One region of the Mesorhizobium subarcticum genome, then DNA from elsewhere that is predicted to be linked to it. Evidence: riboswitches for the same ligand, from Rfam matches in the RefSeq annotation. Region 1 holds a riboswitch; the other holds the start of a gene.
The links. A riboswitch is a leader RNA that binds a small molecule or an ion and turns the genes downstream of it on or off. The one in region 1 is predicted to bind cobalamin.
Positions count from the first base shown of each region.

Region 2: linked by a shared signal. The riboswitch ahead of ACZYHG_RS04320 (aromatic ring-hydroxylating oxygenase subunit alpha) and the one ahead of ACZYHG_RS19925 (CbtB domain-containing protein) in region 1 are both predicted to bind cobalamin.

Region 1 is NZ_CM144237.1:4,075,776-4,083,598, reverse strand. Features, by position in the region: gene cbiB (adenosylcobinamide-phosphate synthase CbiB) at 1-290, shown strand, start outside; gene cobO (cob(I)yrinic acid a,c-diamide adenosyltransferase) at 287-901, opposite strand; gene cobU (bifunctional adenosylcobinamide kinase/adenosylcobinamide-phosphate guanylyltransferase) at 903-1,418, opposite strand; gene ACZYHG_RS19930 (CbtA family protein) at 1,411-2,214, opposite strand; gene ACZYHG_RS19925 (CbtB domain-containing protein) at 2,230-2,409, opposite strand; cobalamin riboswitch at 2,443-2,640, opposite strand; gene ACZYHG_RS19920 (aromatic ring-hydroxylating oxygenase subunit alpha) at 2,777-3,952, shown strand; gene ACZYHG_RS19915 (MFS transporter) at 3,956-5,155, opposite strand; gene ACZYHG_RS19910 (acetyltransferase domain-containing protein) at 5,365-6,363, shown strand; gene ACZYHG_RS19905 (methyltransferase family protein) at 6,360-6,836, shown strand; gene ACZYHG_RS19900 (MerR family transcriptional regulator) at 6,845-7,231, opposite strand; gene mgtE (magnesium transporter) at 7,385-7,823, opposite strand, start outside.
Region 2 is NZ_CM144237.1:937,786-945,608, reverse strand. Features, by position in the region: gene ACZYHG_RS04325 (FAD-binding oxidoreductase) at 96-1,196, opposite strand; gene ACZYHG_RS04320 (aromatic ring-hydroxylating oxygenase subunit alpha) at 1,217-2,464, opposite strand; cobalamin riboswitch at 2,579-2,779, opposite strand; gene ACZYHG_RS04315 (DUF680 domain-containing protein) at 3,283-3,480, shown strand; gene ACZYHG_RS04310 (DUF680 domain-containing protein) at 3,549-3,785, shown strand; gene ACZYHG_RS04305 (ABC transporter ATP-binding protein) at 3,867-4,979, opposite strand; gene bglA (beta-galactosidase BglA) at 5,011-6,675, opposite strand; gene ACZYHG_RS04295 (carbohydrate ABC transporter permease) at 6,680-7,823, opposite strand, start outside.

The sequences.
Region 1 (7,823 bases):
GAGCCGATCCCCGCAGCGCCCAGCAAGCGGTGTGGCGCGACGCGAAGAAGCACCGCTCGCCCAATGCCGGCTGGCCGGAAGCGGCGATGGCCGGTGCGCTTGGCCTGGCACTCGCCGGACCACGCAGCTATGGCGGCATCGTGGTCGACGATGTCTTCATGGGCGAAGGCGGCCGGCGTGACGTCGACAGCGGAGACATCAGGCGGGCGCTGAAACTCTACCGCGTCGCCGACTATCTGCTGATCGTGCTGTTCGGTTTGGTCTCGGCGATCACGGTTCTGGTGTTCTAGAACTCAATCCCCTGCTGCGCTTTCACGCCTGCCGAAAAGTGGTGTTTGGTCACGCCCATCTCGGTGACCAGGTCGGCCGCCTCGACCAGCGCCGGCTTGGCGCTGCGGCCGGTGACGACGACATGCAGCCCTTCGCGACGCGCCTTGAGCGCGCCAACCACCTTGTCAAGATCGAGATAATCGTAGCGCAGCGCGATGTTGAGTTCGTCGAGCACGACAAGGCTGATCAATGGATCGGCGATCAACTCCAATGCCTTGGCCCAGGCAGCTTCCGCCGCCGCGATGTCGCGCTTCAAATCCTGTGTCTCCCAGGTAAAACCCTCGCCCATCGCGTGCCAGACGACGCGGTCGCCGAAGGCGGCGAAAGCATCCTTCTCGCCAGTGTGCCATTTGCCCTTGATGAACTGGACGACGCCGACGCGCTTGCCATAGCCGAGCATCCGCAACGCCAGGCCAAAGGCGGCCGTCGTCTTGCCTTTGCCCGGACCGGTGTTGACGATCAGCAGCCCCTTCTCGACCGTCTTGCTCGCCACCTCGGCATCCTGCACCGCCTTGCGCTTGGCCATCTTGGCGCGATGGCGTTCTTCGTCCTTGCCGTCGATGTCGGTCATCTCATTTCACCTTGAGCGGCAGCCCCGCCACCATCAGCAGCACCGTATCGGCGATCGCCGCGACCTGCTGGTTGAGCCGTCCGGCGTCGTCGCGAAACCGGCGCGCCAGGGCATTGTCGGGCACGATGCCTTGGCCGACTTCATTCGACACCACGAACCACGGCCCGCGCGGCCGCGACAGCACGTTCGTCAGCCGCCGGCATTCGAGCTCAAGATCGTGATCGGCCAGCATGTGATTGGTCAGCCACAGCGTCAGGCAGTCGACAAGCACCGGCTGGTTGTCGGGCAAGGCCTCGAGCGCGCCGGCGAGATCGAGCGGTGCGTCGACGGTTATCCAGCCCTCGCCGCGCCGCGAGCGATGCAGTGCGATGCGCTCGCGCATCTCGTCGTCATAGGCTTGCGCTGTGGCTATATAGGCCCATGGTGAGCGCGAGGCCGTCACAAGAATTTCGGCGTGCGCGCTCTTTCCGGAGCGCGCGCCACCGATGATGAAGGTCAGCTTGCCGCGATCAGGCAAAGCTGTCGCGCAGGCTGCTCGCGGTGCCGGTGAAGCGTCCACGCACCACGCCGACGACAGCGCCGAGCACCAGCCAGAAAACCAGATTGGTCAATGTCACCGCCACCACGAACTGGTGGTGCAGGCCTTCCGGGATCGGCGTTTCGAAGCTGTCGGGCTGTGGTGCGCCGACGATGTGCGGTGCGATGATCAACGCCACTGCCAGGATCACCAGCGGCAGCGATCTGCGGAAAGCAATCAAAGCGAGACCGATCGCTGTCGCCGCTGCCGTTGCCGTCCACCAGATCTGGCGCGGCAAGAGATCGGCCGCAGGCATCGCCGGCAGTTCGGGCTGCAGCCCAAGACCGGGCGCCAGCGTGAACACGGCGAAACCAGCCAACCCCCAGAACACGCCCTGGCGCCAATTGCCGATGCCGCCAGCAAATTCGGAAACCGCAACCAGGATCAGCGCAAAGCCGATGCCGGTGGCGACATTGAAAACCGCACTGTATGCGTGACGCTCGAAGCCGTCGGCAGGCTCCCAGCCCTCATCCTCATGTTCGGGCGCAGTCGCGGCGGCTGGCGCCATGCTCATGGTGTTTGCGGCGGGCGCGGTGCTGCTGGCGGCATTGGTGCCAGCCGCGTTCTCGGCCGGTGCCGCGGCATGGTCGTGCTGATGGCCGGCGCCGGCCTTTTCGTAAACTTCGGCCTGGAGGATGAGAGGGTCGGTTGCGAAGGCCTGCATGCAGGCGAGAACAACCCCGGCCACGAGCCCTGCGATCGCCGCGATGAACACGACGTTGCGAAACAGATTCATGATGTCCGATCCTCGTCAGTGGCAGGGAAACGCCATCGAATGGCGGTTGTCATGACCGGCATTGTGGACCGCATCGATATGCGAGAAGCCGACAAACCCGATGATGAACGTGCCGAGCAGCGCGGCGAGCGCCAGCTGCATGAAGCGCGACTGCGAGGAGACGGAGGCGCCGAGGGAGACCGAAGCAGTAGTCATATCTTGTCCTTTCGCCCTCCACCCGAGGGCCTGTCAGTTTTGCCGTCGTCGGCAGGTCTCCTGGCTCGCGGATCAGCGCCCTTCTCCACCTTCCCGAAGACGAATCTTCAGTGGCATATGGAGAGGACTACCGCACACAGTTGCGGGGGCAGCCACGGCATTGGGCAACAATTCAGCCCGCACCGCATTCCCTCTTGGCTCCAAAACGGAACCGACGACTGTGTGACTATAGGGAAAATCACGACACGCGGCAAACCAAATTCCGCCGGCAATCAGCGCGATTGCGCCATGCCAGAGGGATCATCGGCGCGACAATTGACAATTGTCATGGCCGGGTGTCGGCTGGCCTCTTCACAGGAAGCCAGCCATGCAGCCCAATGCCAGCGAGCGCGATCCCTATAACGGCCTGACCCGGGCCGAAGCGACGCTGCCTTCCTCGGCATATTGGGATGCAGCGGCCTATCAGCGCGACCTCGATGCCATCTGGTACAAAAACTGGCTGCTGGTCTGTCGCGAGGCCGATCTCGCCCAGCCGCTGGCCTTCCGCCGATTCCGCATCGGCACGCAGGACATCGTCGTGCTGCGCGATGACACTGGCGAGCTGCGCGCCTTCCACAACACCTGCCGGCATCGCGGCTCGCAGCTGTGCCAGGAGAGCGAAGGCCGCCTGAAGGCACGATTGATCACCTGCCCCTACCATGCCTGGTCCTATTCGCTGCGCGGCGACCTCGTGCGCGTACCGTCGAAATCGCTGCCTGATGGTTTCGACAAGGCCGACCATCCGCTCTATCGCGTCGCCCTTTCGGTGTGGCGGGGCTTCGTCTTCATCAATTTGCAGGAAGACGCGGCAGGCTCCGCGCAGGCATCCTTCGACCCTGCCTCCGGCAATCTCGGCAACTGGCCGCTGGAAGCGCTGGTCTCAGGCCATGTGCTGCGCAAGGTGATGAACTGCAACTGGAAGATTTTTTGGGAAAACTTCAACGAGTGCCTGCATTGCCCGGGCGTCCACAAGGACCTTTCGCGGCTGGTGCCGATCTATGGCCGCGGCCTGATGAGCCGGCATGATGATCCTGAATGGGTGCGCCATGCCGACAATGACGCGCCGGAGTTTTCCGGCGGCCTGCGCACCGGCGCCGAGACCTGGTCGCGCGATGGCCAGGCCCATGGACCGGTTTTCCCGGGGCTGACACCAGCCGAACGTGCCGCCGGCCAGACCTACGCCACCAGCCTGCCCTCGATGTTCATTGTCGGTCATGTCGATTATGTCAGGACCGTGCGGCTGGTGCCGCTCGGTCCCGAACAGACGGAGCTTGTCGCCGAATGGCTGTTCACGCCCGAGGCGCTCAGCGACCCGGCAACCGACATCGACAACATCGTCGCCTTCGGCACGCAGGTGCTGGAAGAGGATGCCGGTATCTGCGAGGTCAACCAGAGGGGCCTGCGCTCGATGCGCCACGAAGCCGGCGTGCTGATGCCCGAGGAGTATGAGTTGCACCGCTTCCACAACTGGGTGCGTGAGCGGCACGCAGCGCTTTCTGCCTGATCCTCACAGGGACTTCGGCAGATAGCGCCACGTCACGAAGCCGCACACCGCCGCGAGCAGGCTGAGCGTGATGAACACCGAGCCCAGCCCGAAGAAGATCAGCACGACGGAATAGACCAGCGGCGGCGTCAGCTCGGAAAAATCGAGATAGGTGCGGTAGACCGCCGCCATCTGCGCCCGCTCATAGGAGCGCACCGAGCGCATGAAGGCGGTCGAACCCAATGCGTCCAGCGCGATGGTAAAGAACGCGCCACCAAGCAGGAAAGCCCCGGTCAACAACGGCGCAGTCGCTCCCACCGTGCCCGCGGCCAGCAGCATGGCCGACATGGCGAAATAGGCAAAGGTCATGGTGCGCCGGCCGCCAAACCGTTTTCCGGCCTTGCCCCAGAAGATGGCCATGAACAACAGTGCGTTGCCGGCCGAGACCAAGAGGCCGCCGACAATAGCGCCCTGCCCGGTGATGACCATGAACAGCGGCCCATAGACGAAGAACGTCGACCAGAAACAGGAGCGGCCGAAGGCGATCAGCCACGCCAGCCTCAGCCTCGGCTGTGCGACGAAACGGCCGATATTGGCGAGCGGATTGGCCGGTCGTGTCTTGCCAGGCTGGATCGACTGGTTGTCGCTCAGCCTATAGAACCAGAACAGCGCCAGCAAAGCCATCGCAAACACGGCCACCGCGCCATGCGCGGCATAGATGCCGAAATGCGCGTAGAGAAAAATGCCGAGCGTCGGCCCCCCGGTCCAGGCAAACATCGACCACGCCATGCGCAGCGATTCGGCCTGCATGAAGTCGGTCTTGCGGATGTGATCCATGATGTAGAGGTTGAGCGTGATCGAGAGCGCGCTGGCGCCCATGACACGGCACAGCATGCCGGCGATTTGCCCGGCAAGCGTGTGGGTGACGAAGAACAGCGAGCCGATGGCGAGCAGGCAGGCGCCTGCCGTATAGACCCAACGCCGGGCGAAACGGCGGATCAGCATCGGCATGAACAAGGTCACCGACAGGCCCATCATCGCCACAACCGTGTAGAGGATCGAGACGATCTGCTCGTTGTGGAGGATTTCGTAGGCCTGAATCGGGATGACGCTCGACACCGTGGCGCGGGCAAAGGATTCGACCGCGTAGAGCGAGGCGAAGGTGCGCGCATCCGCGGCCTTGAGGGCCGGGAGCCAGATCGGATGGCGCACATGGGTGGACATTGCTTCCCCAAAGCAGAATCACCGGTCAAATCTGCCGTGGCCATTCCCCGGCGATTAAGAGGAAACCGACGCGTAACCGGCAAAAAGCGAAACCGGTCAAAGGCTTCCCGGCTCTGGCCCAAAGTGTCGTTTGATCCGATGCCCCGGCCTTCTTCTGTCCCGCCCAACCGTGATAGTCCTCAGGCAGGGCTGAATCAGATCGCGAGACCATGACCATCCATACGCCGACCCCACCCGTTCCGGAGCCATCCAGGCGCATCGTCGCCATCGACATCGTGCGCGGCATCGCACTGCTGGCCATGGCGAGCTACCATTTCACCTGGGACCTGGAGAATTTTCACTACACCGATCCCGGCCTGACCGCTTTCGGCGGGTGGAAGATCTACGCGCGCTGCATCGCCTCAACCTTCCTGTTCCTGGTCGGCGTCAGCCTGTTCCTCGCTCACGGCAGACAGATCCGCTGGACCGGCTTCTGGAAACGCTTCGCCATGGTCGCCGTGGCGGCGATTGCCATATCTGCAGTCACCTGGTTCGTTACGCCGGGCGGTTTCATCTTCTTCGGCATCCTGCACGAGATAGCGCTGGCAAGCCTGCTCGGCCTCGCCTTCCTGCGCCTGCCGGCACTGCTCACCTTGCTGGTAGCGGCGGCGATTATCGTGGTGCCCTTCTATGTCAGCCTGGAATCCTTCGATCATCCCTGGCTGTGGTGGGTCGGCCTCTCGGCCATCAATCCGCGCTCCAACGACTACGTGCCGCTGTTCCCGTGGTTCGGCGTGGTGCTTGCCGGCCTCGCAGTGGCCGAGCTTGCCTCCACCTCGGGTCTGCTGGAGCGGCTGGCGAGCCTTAAGCCCGGCCGCTGGGCCAATCCATTGCTCTTCATCGGCCGGCACAGCCTTGCCTTCTACCTGATCCACCAACCGATACTGTTCGGCTGCGTCTGGCTGTTTTCGCAGGTGATGCCCGCCCCCGCCGAAACCCCGCAGGTGGAGTTTCTGAAAACCTGCCAAGTGTCGTGCGAACAGACGCGCAACGCGACCTTCTGTTCGAGCTATTGCGGCTGCATGCTGACGACGCTGCAGGGCGAAGGCTCTCTTGATCGGCTCTACAACAACGACCAGACTGCGGAATTCCGGGCGCATCTGGGCGATCTGGCCGCCAGTTGCACGGCCCAGACCGAAGACAAGGTGGACGAGGGAGGAACGCAATGACCGAAACCCAGCCGAAGCCCGGGGTAATACCTTGGCCACCGGTGATCTACGCCGCGGCAATCGCCATCAGCGTCATCCTCGGCATGCTCTATCCCCTGCCCTGGATCGGCGACCTGCTGGGCGACCTGCTGTTCGCCGCCGGCTGGGTGGTGCTGTTCGGCGCAGCGGCACTCTGGGTCACCGCCATCCGCACCATGATGCGGGCAAAGACCACGCTCAGTCCGACCGCCTTGCCCGACCACCTCGTCACCTCAGGCCCATTCGGCATCACCCGCAACCCGATCTATCTGGGGTTGACGCTGATGCTGATCGGTGTCGCCTTTGTCTCGGGGATAGCCTGGTTCTTCCTGTTTGCCTTCATTGCCGCCTTCGTCACGCAGAAGGTCGCCATCGAGGGCGAGGAAAAGATCCTGGCGGCGAAGTTCGGCAAGAAATACCGGGACTACGCCAAACGGGTGCGGCGCTGGATTTGAACAGCGGCTCAGGTGTTGACGCCGAGCTCCACCAGCCGCTCGACGCAGGATTCCTCGGCCTGGTCGAGTTCGGCCAGCGTCTCCTCGAGGTCGCGACGCTTTTGCCTTAAATCCTCACGCTTTTCCTCGATGCGCTTGATCATCAGCTTGAGTTGACCGACCTCGCCGGGCGGTTCCTTGTACATCTGGATGATTTCGCGGATCTCGTTGATCGAGAAGCCGAGCCTCTTTCCCCGCATGATCTGCCGGATGAGATGGCGGTCGGACGGGCGAAACAGCCGCGTGCGGCCACGCCGCACCGGCTGCACCAGCCCCTCGTCCTCATAGAAACGCAGCGTCCGCGTCGACACGTCGAATTCGCGGGTCAGCTCGGTGATCGAATAATATTCCCGCATTGTCACTCCCGCACGCCGGAATTCAAGGCGATCGCCAATGCGGCGCGCCCTTCCGTCCCGAACCAAACCCGTGCCATGGCGGAATTGACATGGCACCCCCCGCAAGCCTCGCACGGCATTTACGTAAAAGTCAATCGAGGTGCTACCGCGCCTTCACGGCACGGCGAACCACCATGTGGCGAGACCGAGGAAGGCAAAGAAGCCGACGACATCGGTGACCGTGGTGACGAAGACAGCCGAAGCAACCGCCGGATCGATCTTGAACCGGTCGAGCAGCAGCGGGATCAGGATGCCGGCAAGTGCTGCCACGAACATGTTGATGATCATCGCCACCGCGATGATGCCGCCCAGATTGCGATCTTGGAACCAGGCCGCCGCGACGATGCCGATCAGGACAGCGAAGATGATGCCGTTGATGAAGCCGACGCCCATTTCGCGGCGGATGATGCGGCCGACATTGTAGATGTCGATATTCCTGGTCGCCAGCGCCCGCACGGTGACGGTCATGGTCTGCGAGCCGGCATTGCCGCCCATGCCGGCGACGATCGGCATCAGCACGGCAAGCGCCACGATGTGCTCGATCGTGCGGTCG
Region 2 (7,823 bases), 3.1 Mb from region 1:
CTACAACGCCTGTAAACGCTCGGTTCTTTGTTGGCAAGGCAACCGGTGCTGGCAAGGCGCCGAGCATTTCGGGACTCAGTTGGTCGCCAAGTGGATCACGCTTCGATTTCGAGCGCTGACAGCGGCTTCGAGCAACAGGCCAGGATGAAGCCGTCATCGATCTCGTGATCGAGGATGCCGCCATTGTGGCTCATCTCGACAGCGCCGGAGACCTTCTTCACCTTGCAGGTTCCGCACAGACCGAATTCGCAGGCGGCAGGTATCCGCACGCCCGAAGAACGTGCCGTCTGCAGCACGGTCTGGCCGGCGACGCATTCGGCGTCGACGTCCGAAAGCGCGAACCGGATCGGGGTTGCGGCTTCGAAGGGAACAGCCGCGCCGTCTTGCGCCGGCGCTGCGAATGGCGCCGGGATTTCCTCCACCGCAGGCGCGGCAAAGCTTTCCTGGTGATACTTCGTCATGTCGAAACCAGAAGCGTCCAGCATGCCACGCACGGCACGCATGAAAGGATCGGGGCCGCAGCAAAAGATTTCACGTTCGCGGAAATCGGGCGCGAGCAGCGGCAGCCGGATGGCGTCGATGCGGCCCATATGGCCGTACCAGCCCTCGCGGCTCGACCGCTCCTCGATCATGAAGCCGAGCGACAGGCCCGGCATATGGCCGCCGAGCAGTTCGAGCTCCTTGCGGAAGATGATCTCTTCGGCGCGCCGTGCGCAATTGACGAAGCCGACATCGGTCCATGGCGCGCAGTCGTTCAGCCAGCGCAGCATCGACATCATCGGCGTCACGCCCGAACCGGCCGAGATGAACAGATATTTGGCCGCCGGATGGCTGTGCAGCGAGAAGTCGCCACTCGGTCCATAGGCTTTGACGTGCGAGCCGGGCTTCAGATGGTCGAACATCCAGCGTGTGCCGATGCTGCCTGCCTGCGCCTTCACCGTCACCGCGATGGAGAACGGCCGTGACGGCGACGACGACAGCGTATAGGTGCGCATCAGCGGCCCGTCTGGCGCCGGCAGCTCCAGCGTCACGAACTGGCCCGGCTTGTAGCGGAACCAGGTCTGGTTGTCGGAGCGAAAGGTGAAGGTCTTCACGTCAGGCGCCTCGTCGCTGACGCCGATCACTTCCAGCACCTGGAGCCTGTCGTTCCAGGGCGCCATCTGATCGAGATGGCGATAAAGGCCAAGGTCAGTCATCGCGTTCATTCCTTAACCTCTCAAGCCACGCTGCGCAGCGCCGGCCGGCCGCCTTCGGCAAGGCGCGGACCGATGAAGCGCGCGTACCAGTCGACGAACTGGATCACGCCGCCCTCATGCAGCTCCGAATAGGGGCCGGGTTCATAGGCCGGCGACAGGATGCCAAAGGCGTTTTCCTCGACGATGCGGCGGTCCTGGTCGTTTGTCTCGGTCCAGACATGGATGAGCTCGGCGAGATCGTAGTCGACGCCCTCGACCGCATCCTTGTGCACCAGCCATTTGGTTGTCACCGCGGTTTCCGTGGCGCTGATCGGCAGCACGCGGAAAGTAACGGCATGGTCGATGAGGATGTGGTTCCACGTCGTCGGGTAGTGATAGTGCATCAAGGTGCCGATGCGGTCGGCCGAGACGCTGTCGGACAGGTTCTTCTTCACCGCGCGCTTGCCGGTCATCGTGTAACTGACCGCATCGCGCAGCAGCGGTGCGCGCGTGGCGCGGTATTGTCCGGCCGGATCGATGCGGAACTTGCTCGGCAGGCTGGCGGCCTCGCATTTCGCCCAGTGCGCCAGCATTTCGGGATCGCTGTCGGCGCCTTGCACGCCGGTCACGGTCGGTGCTTCCGGGAAGGTCTTGCAGAGTTCCGGGTGGTTACCGGCGCAATGGTAGCATTCGCGGTTGTTTTCCCAGACGAGTTTCCAGTTGCCCTTCTCGACAATGGTGCTCTCGAAGGCGACCTTCGCCTCGCCCAGCCGGTGTGGCTTGAGATAGGGTTCGATCATCGCCCGCATCGGTGCGAAGTCGGCCGGCTCCTTTGCCAAACAGATGAAGATGTAGCCGGCGACACTTTCGCAGGCGACCGGCTTCAGGCTGAACTGGCTCTTGTCGAAACCGTCGGCCATCTGGCGGGCGAACAGCAGGCGGCCGTCCAGCTCATAGGTCCACTGGTGATAGGGGCAGACCAGTTTGGCGGCGGTGCCCTTGTCGGTGTTGCAGACACGGCTGCCGCGATGGCGGCAGGAATTGTGGAAAGCGTTGATCTTGCCCTGCTGGTCGCGCACCAGCACGACCGGATAGTCGCCGATCTGCACGGTGATGAAGCTGCCGGGCTTCGGCAGTTCGCAATCATGGCCGATGAACAGCCAGTCGCGATACCAGATCAGCTCCATGTCCAGCTTGAAGTAGTCCGGGTCGGTGTAGAAGGGTTGTTCGAGCGAGAACCCGTCCCTGCGGCTGTTCAAGAGCCTCAGCATGTCGTTGCGAGCATCCATGTCCTGTCCTCATACTTCAAGGACTGAACTGGTGGTGACGGAGGAAGGACCGGACGCAGGCCGGCGGAAGCCGGGCATGCACCATCCGCCTCTTGACCGCCCACCGCGATCAGTCGAGTTCAAATATCTCGGGCTGGTTTCCGGGCTCTGGAGTGTCCTTGCGGACGGTCGCGACACCTTCCCAGGCTTTCGCCCAGTGGTCTCCCGTTGCGACTTGAACTCCACCACCGTTGCGGGGGCAGCGCCGGACTTTGACCGGCTTCCCAATTCTCCGCCCCGTCGTCACGAAGCGGCACCTGAGATGCCATGATCTAACCACGGCAACGATCGCGACATCGGCATGAAAGCGACATCGTATCCATGCGGCGCGACACGCCGGACGAAACGCTCCGGCCAGCGATTGAACAGCTGAGATCCGGTCTGGCTAGCAATCTGTGCCGTTTCGAATCGTCTCTTTTTCGGCTCCTGGCGCGGGGAAAACAGGCCAACGGTATCGAAAAGTGACTATTAGCAACTTCTAAAATCGAACCGAACGGTTCGTTTCTGTTGACAATGCGTGCAGGACGGTGTGAACGCTGACGCCCGGATACACTCGGTGAGTGGGTCGGCATGTTTATTTAAGTAATTGTATTAAATACACAAAAAAAGATGATCGGCATGCTTATTAAAATTACAAGATGTAAAATCATGGCCCAGACGGAACAACTTCGTGATTGGAATCCGGCAGACGGCTCACCCACATCGGGGCTGTCCGAACGACGCGATTTCATCCCAAGACACGCCGCTAGACGGACAGCAAAAATACTGGAGTACTTAAAATGAAAAAGATCATTCTCACTGCCGCCGCCCTTCTGGCGATTTCCGGCAGCGCCTTCGCTGGTAGCGACCACTACGGCTCGAATGCCCCTGCAGCCACTGCTGCTGTCGACAGCTCGTACACCGCTTCGGTCAAGAAGTCGGAACCGGCTGCTCAGACGCCTGCCACGGGTGCCGACCGCAACCTCTTCGGCCACTAACAGCCGATCCTCCGGAGCGGTGGGCTTGCCTGCCGCTCTGTTGAAACTTGAAATTCAGGAGACTTGAAATGAAGAAGATCATTCTTGCTGCCGCCGCTGTTCTGGCCATTTCCGGCAGCGCTTTCGCCGGCAGCGACAACTACAACGCCAATAGCGCCAACCCGCCTGCTGCGACTTCGGTTGACAACTCGCGTACGGGTTCGATCCGCGAAAACGGCTCGCCCGTCTACAAGCTGCTCAACTCGTCGGGCGACGTGCAGAAGTCGGCGCCCCAGGGCAGCGACCGGAACCTCTTCGGCCACTAACAGCCAAAGTCGATCCAAAAAAGAGCGGCGGGCCTGGCCCGCCGCTCTTTTTTGTGCCTTGATCCAGCGGGCCTGGCCGCTTCAGGCTGCCTTTGCTTCCGGTTTCTGGAGCGCGAAGGAATGTCCGTCCGCATCGAAGATGTGCAGGTCTTCGCCATTGGCACTGAGCCGCAATGTCGAGCCGCGCTTGACCTCGACATTGCCCGGCAGCTTGGTCACCAGTGGCAGGTCGGCGCGGCCAATGTCGACATAGACCAGCTGTACCTCACCGAGTTGCTCGACATAATCGACCGTTCCTTCGAACAGATACTCCGTGCCGATGGCGACAATCAGGTCTTCCGGCCGCACGCCGAAGCTCACGGCCGCACCCTTCGCCGAGGCGGGCGTGGTAATCGTCACCGTGGCCTTGCGCCCGCCGACATGGCTGACCACGGTCGGCGTGCCGGTCTGTTCGATGGTCGCCGGCAGGATGTTCATGGCCGGCGAGCCAATGAACTGGGCGACGAACAGATTGCCGGGCTTCTTGTAGAGATCCATCGGCGTGCCAACCTGCTCGATATGGCCGTCCTTGAGCACGACGATGCGGTCTGCCAGCGTCATCGCCTCGACCTGGTCGTGGGTGACGTAGATCATGGTCGTGGCCGGCATCGATTCCTTGAGCTTGGCGATCTCGATGCGGGTAGCGACGCGCAGTGCGGCGTCAAGGTTCGACAGCGGTTCATCGAACAGGAACACCTTTGGGTTGCGCACGATGGCGCGGCCGATGGCGACGCGCTGGCGCTGGCCGCCCGACATCGCCTTGGGCAGCCGGTAGAGATATTTGGTCAGCTGCAGGATTTCGGCTGCCTGTTTCACGCGCCGGTCGATCTCGGCCTTGTTCTCCTTGCCGATCTTCATCGAGAACGCCATGTTGTCGTAGACGGTCATATGCGGATAGAGCGCATAGGACTGGAACACCATGGCGATGCCGCGTTTCGACGGGGGCACGTCGTTGACCACCTCGCCATCGATCTTGAGCTCGCCTGAAGTGATTTCCTCGAGGCCGGCGATCGATCGCAGCAAGGTCGACTTGCCGCAGCCCGACGGACCGACGAAGACGATGAACTCGCCCGATTTGATATCGAGGTCGATGCCGTGGAGAATGTTCAGATTGCCGTAGGACTTCTTCACTTGTCTCAAATTGACATCGGCCATTGGTTTCCTCCCAGTGATGTCCTCAAAGATTTCAGTCGATGCGTCCGAACCAGGCGCCGTAGCCGCCGAGTTCGATCGAACCGGTGCTCGCCTGCCCGGAAAACCCGTGTCCCGGCAAAGGTTGCAGCGGCCGGTTACCAAGGTCAACTTTCGCCGGCTTGGCGCCGAGGTTGAAGGCACAGACGATCTGCTCATTGCCGGCGCCGCGGGTGAAGGCGACGGTGTCGCCCTGGCTTTCGATGAAGGTGATATCTCCCTTGGCCAGCGCCGGATGGGCGCGGCGGAAGGTGAGGAAGCGCCGGTAGTGCTCGAGCAGCGAAGCCTGGTCGCCCTGCTGGATATTGACTGCCTGCGACAGATGCTTGGCCGGCACCGGCAACCAGGGCTTTGCCTGGGAGAAGCCGCCATTTTTGGCGCCGTCATCCCACACCATGGGCGTGCGGCAGCCATCACGGCCCTTGAATTCCGGCCAGAAGCGGATGCCATAGGGATCCTGTAGATCCTCGAAGCGCAGATCGGCCTCGCCGAGCCCGAGCTCCTCGCCCTGGTAGATGCAGACCGAGCCGCGCAGTGACATCAGCAGCGCCGAGATCACCTTGAGATAGGCCGTAGGGTCGGCCTCATTGGCAGCCCAGCGCGAGGCCGGGCGCATCACGTCATGGTTGGAAAACGCCCAGCACGACCAGCCGTCGCTGGCGACCTTGCCGAAGGCCTCCAGCACTGAGCGGACCTTGCCGGCACTGATCTTTTCCGGCGCCAGGAAGTCGAAGGAATAGCACATGTGCACGCGCTTGCCGCCGGCGGTATAGGCTGCCACCACTTCCAGCCCGCGCTGCGAATCGCCGACTTCGCCGACCGCGGCGGTCGCCGGATACTCGTCGAGCAGGGCGCGGAAGCGTTCGAGGAAGCCGAGGTTTTCCGGCCGGCTCTTGTCGTAGATGTGATCCTGGTAGTTGTAGGGATTGACCGCCGGCGCGGTCTGGTCGTTGCGCTCTTCCGGCGGCAGTGGCGGATTGTTTTCCAGGCCCTGGCTGTGGAAGTAGAAATTGATCGTGTCGAGGCGGAAACCGTCGACGCCGCGCTCCAGCCAGAAGCGGGTGACGTCGAGCAGCGCGTCCTGGACCTCGCGGTTGTGAAAGTTGAGGTCGGGCTGTTCGGCCAGGAAATTGTGCAGGTAATATTGCTGGCGGCTGGTGTCCCATTGCCAGGCCGATCCGCCGAAGATCGACAGCCAGTTGTTGGGCGGCGTGCCGTCAGGCCTGGCGTCGGCCCAGACATACCAGTCCGCCTTGGGATTGGTGCGGGTCGACCGACTCTCTTTGAACCACGGGTGGCTGTCTGCGGTGTGCGAAAGCACTTCGTCGATCATCACCTTCAGCCCCAGCCGGTGCGCCTCCGCCGTCAGCGCATCGAAATCGGCCAGCGTGCCGAACATCGGATCGACGTCACAATAATCCGAGACGTCGTAGCCGAAATCCTTCATCGGCGACTTGAAGAAGGGCGAGATCCAGATGGCGTCCGCGCCGAGTGCGGCGATGTAGGGCAGCCGTTCGATGATGCCTTTCAAGTCACCGATGCCGTCGCCATTCGAATCCTGGTAGCTGCGTGGATAGATCTGGTAGATGACAGCACCTCGCCACCAGTCGCGGTCGGCGGCGACGTCAGGGTTCGAACTGGCCTTTAAAGCGGATTGCATGGTCTCAGCCTCCTTTTACGGAACCGGCAAGCAGCCCGCGGACGAAATAGCGCTGCAGCGAGAAGAACACGATCAGCGGCACGATGATGGTCACAAAGGCCGATGTCGTCAGGATCTCCCAATCGCCGCCGCGTGAGCCAAGCAGTGCGTTGAGCTTGGCCGTCAGCACGATCTGGTCTGCTTCGGTACCCAGGAAAACCATTGCCACCAGCAGATCGTTCCATACCCACAGGAATTGGAAGATGGCAAACGAGGCCAGCACCGGGAATGACAGCGGCAGCACGATCTTGACGAAGATCTCGAAATCGCTGGCGCCGTCGATGCGCGCCGATTCCATGATCTCGCGCGGCAAGCCGGCAATATAGCTTCGCAAGAGATAGATGGCGAAGGGCAGGCCGAAGCCGGTATGCGCCAGCCAGATACCGAGATAGGTCTTCGACGGCACGCCGAAGAACGTGCCGACGCCGTTGTAAAGCTTCAACAGCGGGATCAGCGACATCTGCAGCGGCACGACCAGCAGGCCGATGATGACCGCGATCAGCAGTGCCCGGCCGGGAAAGCGCATCCAGGCCAGCGCATAGGCGGCAAAGGCGGCGATCAGGATCGGGATGACGGTCGCCGGAATGGTGACGGTCAGCGAGTTCATGAACGAACGGCCGATGCCTTCGGAAAGCAGCACGGTCTTGTAATTGTCGGTGGTGAATTTCGGCGGCGCCGACGAGGCGTAATAGACGCGCTGGCCGCGGTCGCCCTCGAACGCCTTGGGCGAAGCCATGACGAAGCTGCCGTCGGCATTGACCTGCAGGGTGACGCCGTCACCGAGATCGGCCGAACTGCCGGCCGTATACTGCGTCGGTGCCGCCGCCTTGACGCCGAAGGCGCTGATCGCACGCTTGGCGCCATCGCCGAAGATGTTGCCCTCGAGAACGAACTTGCCGTCCTTCTGGGTCTGCGCCGAGGCGGGCGGCAGCCGGCCGGCTTCGGTCTGGCTGGAGCTGGAGAACGAATTCCACCAGCCTGAAGCGATGATCTGGTCCTTGTCCCGCAGCGAGGAGACCAGGATGCCGAGTGTCGGGATGGTCCAGATCGTCACGAAGATCAGCACCGCGATGTGGACGCCGAAGCGGCTGGCGAAAGAATTCCCGGTC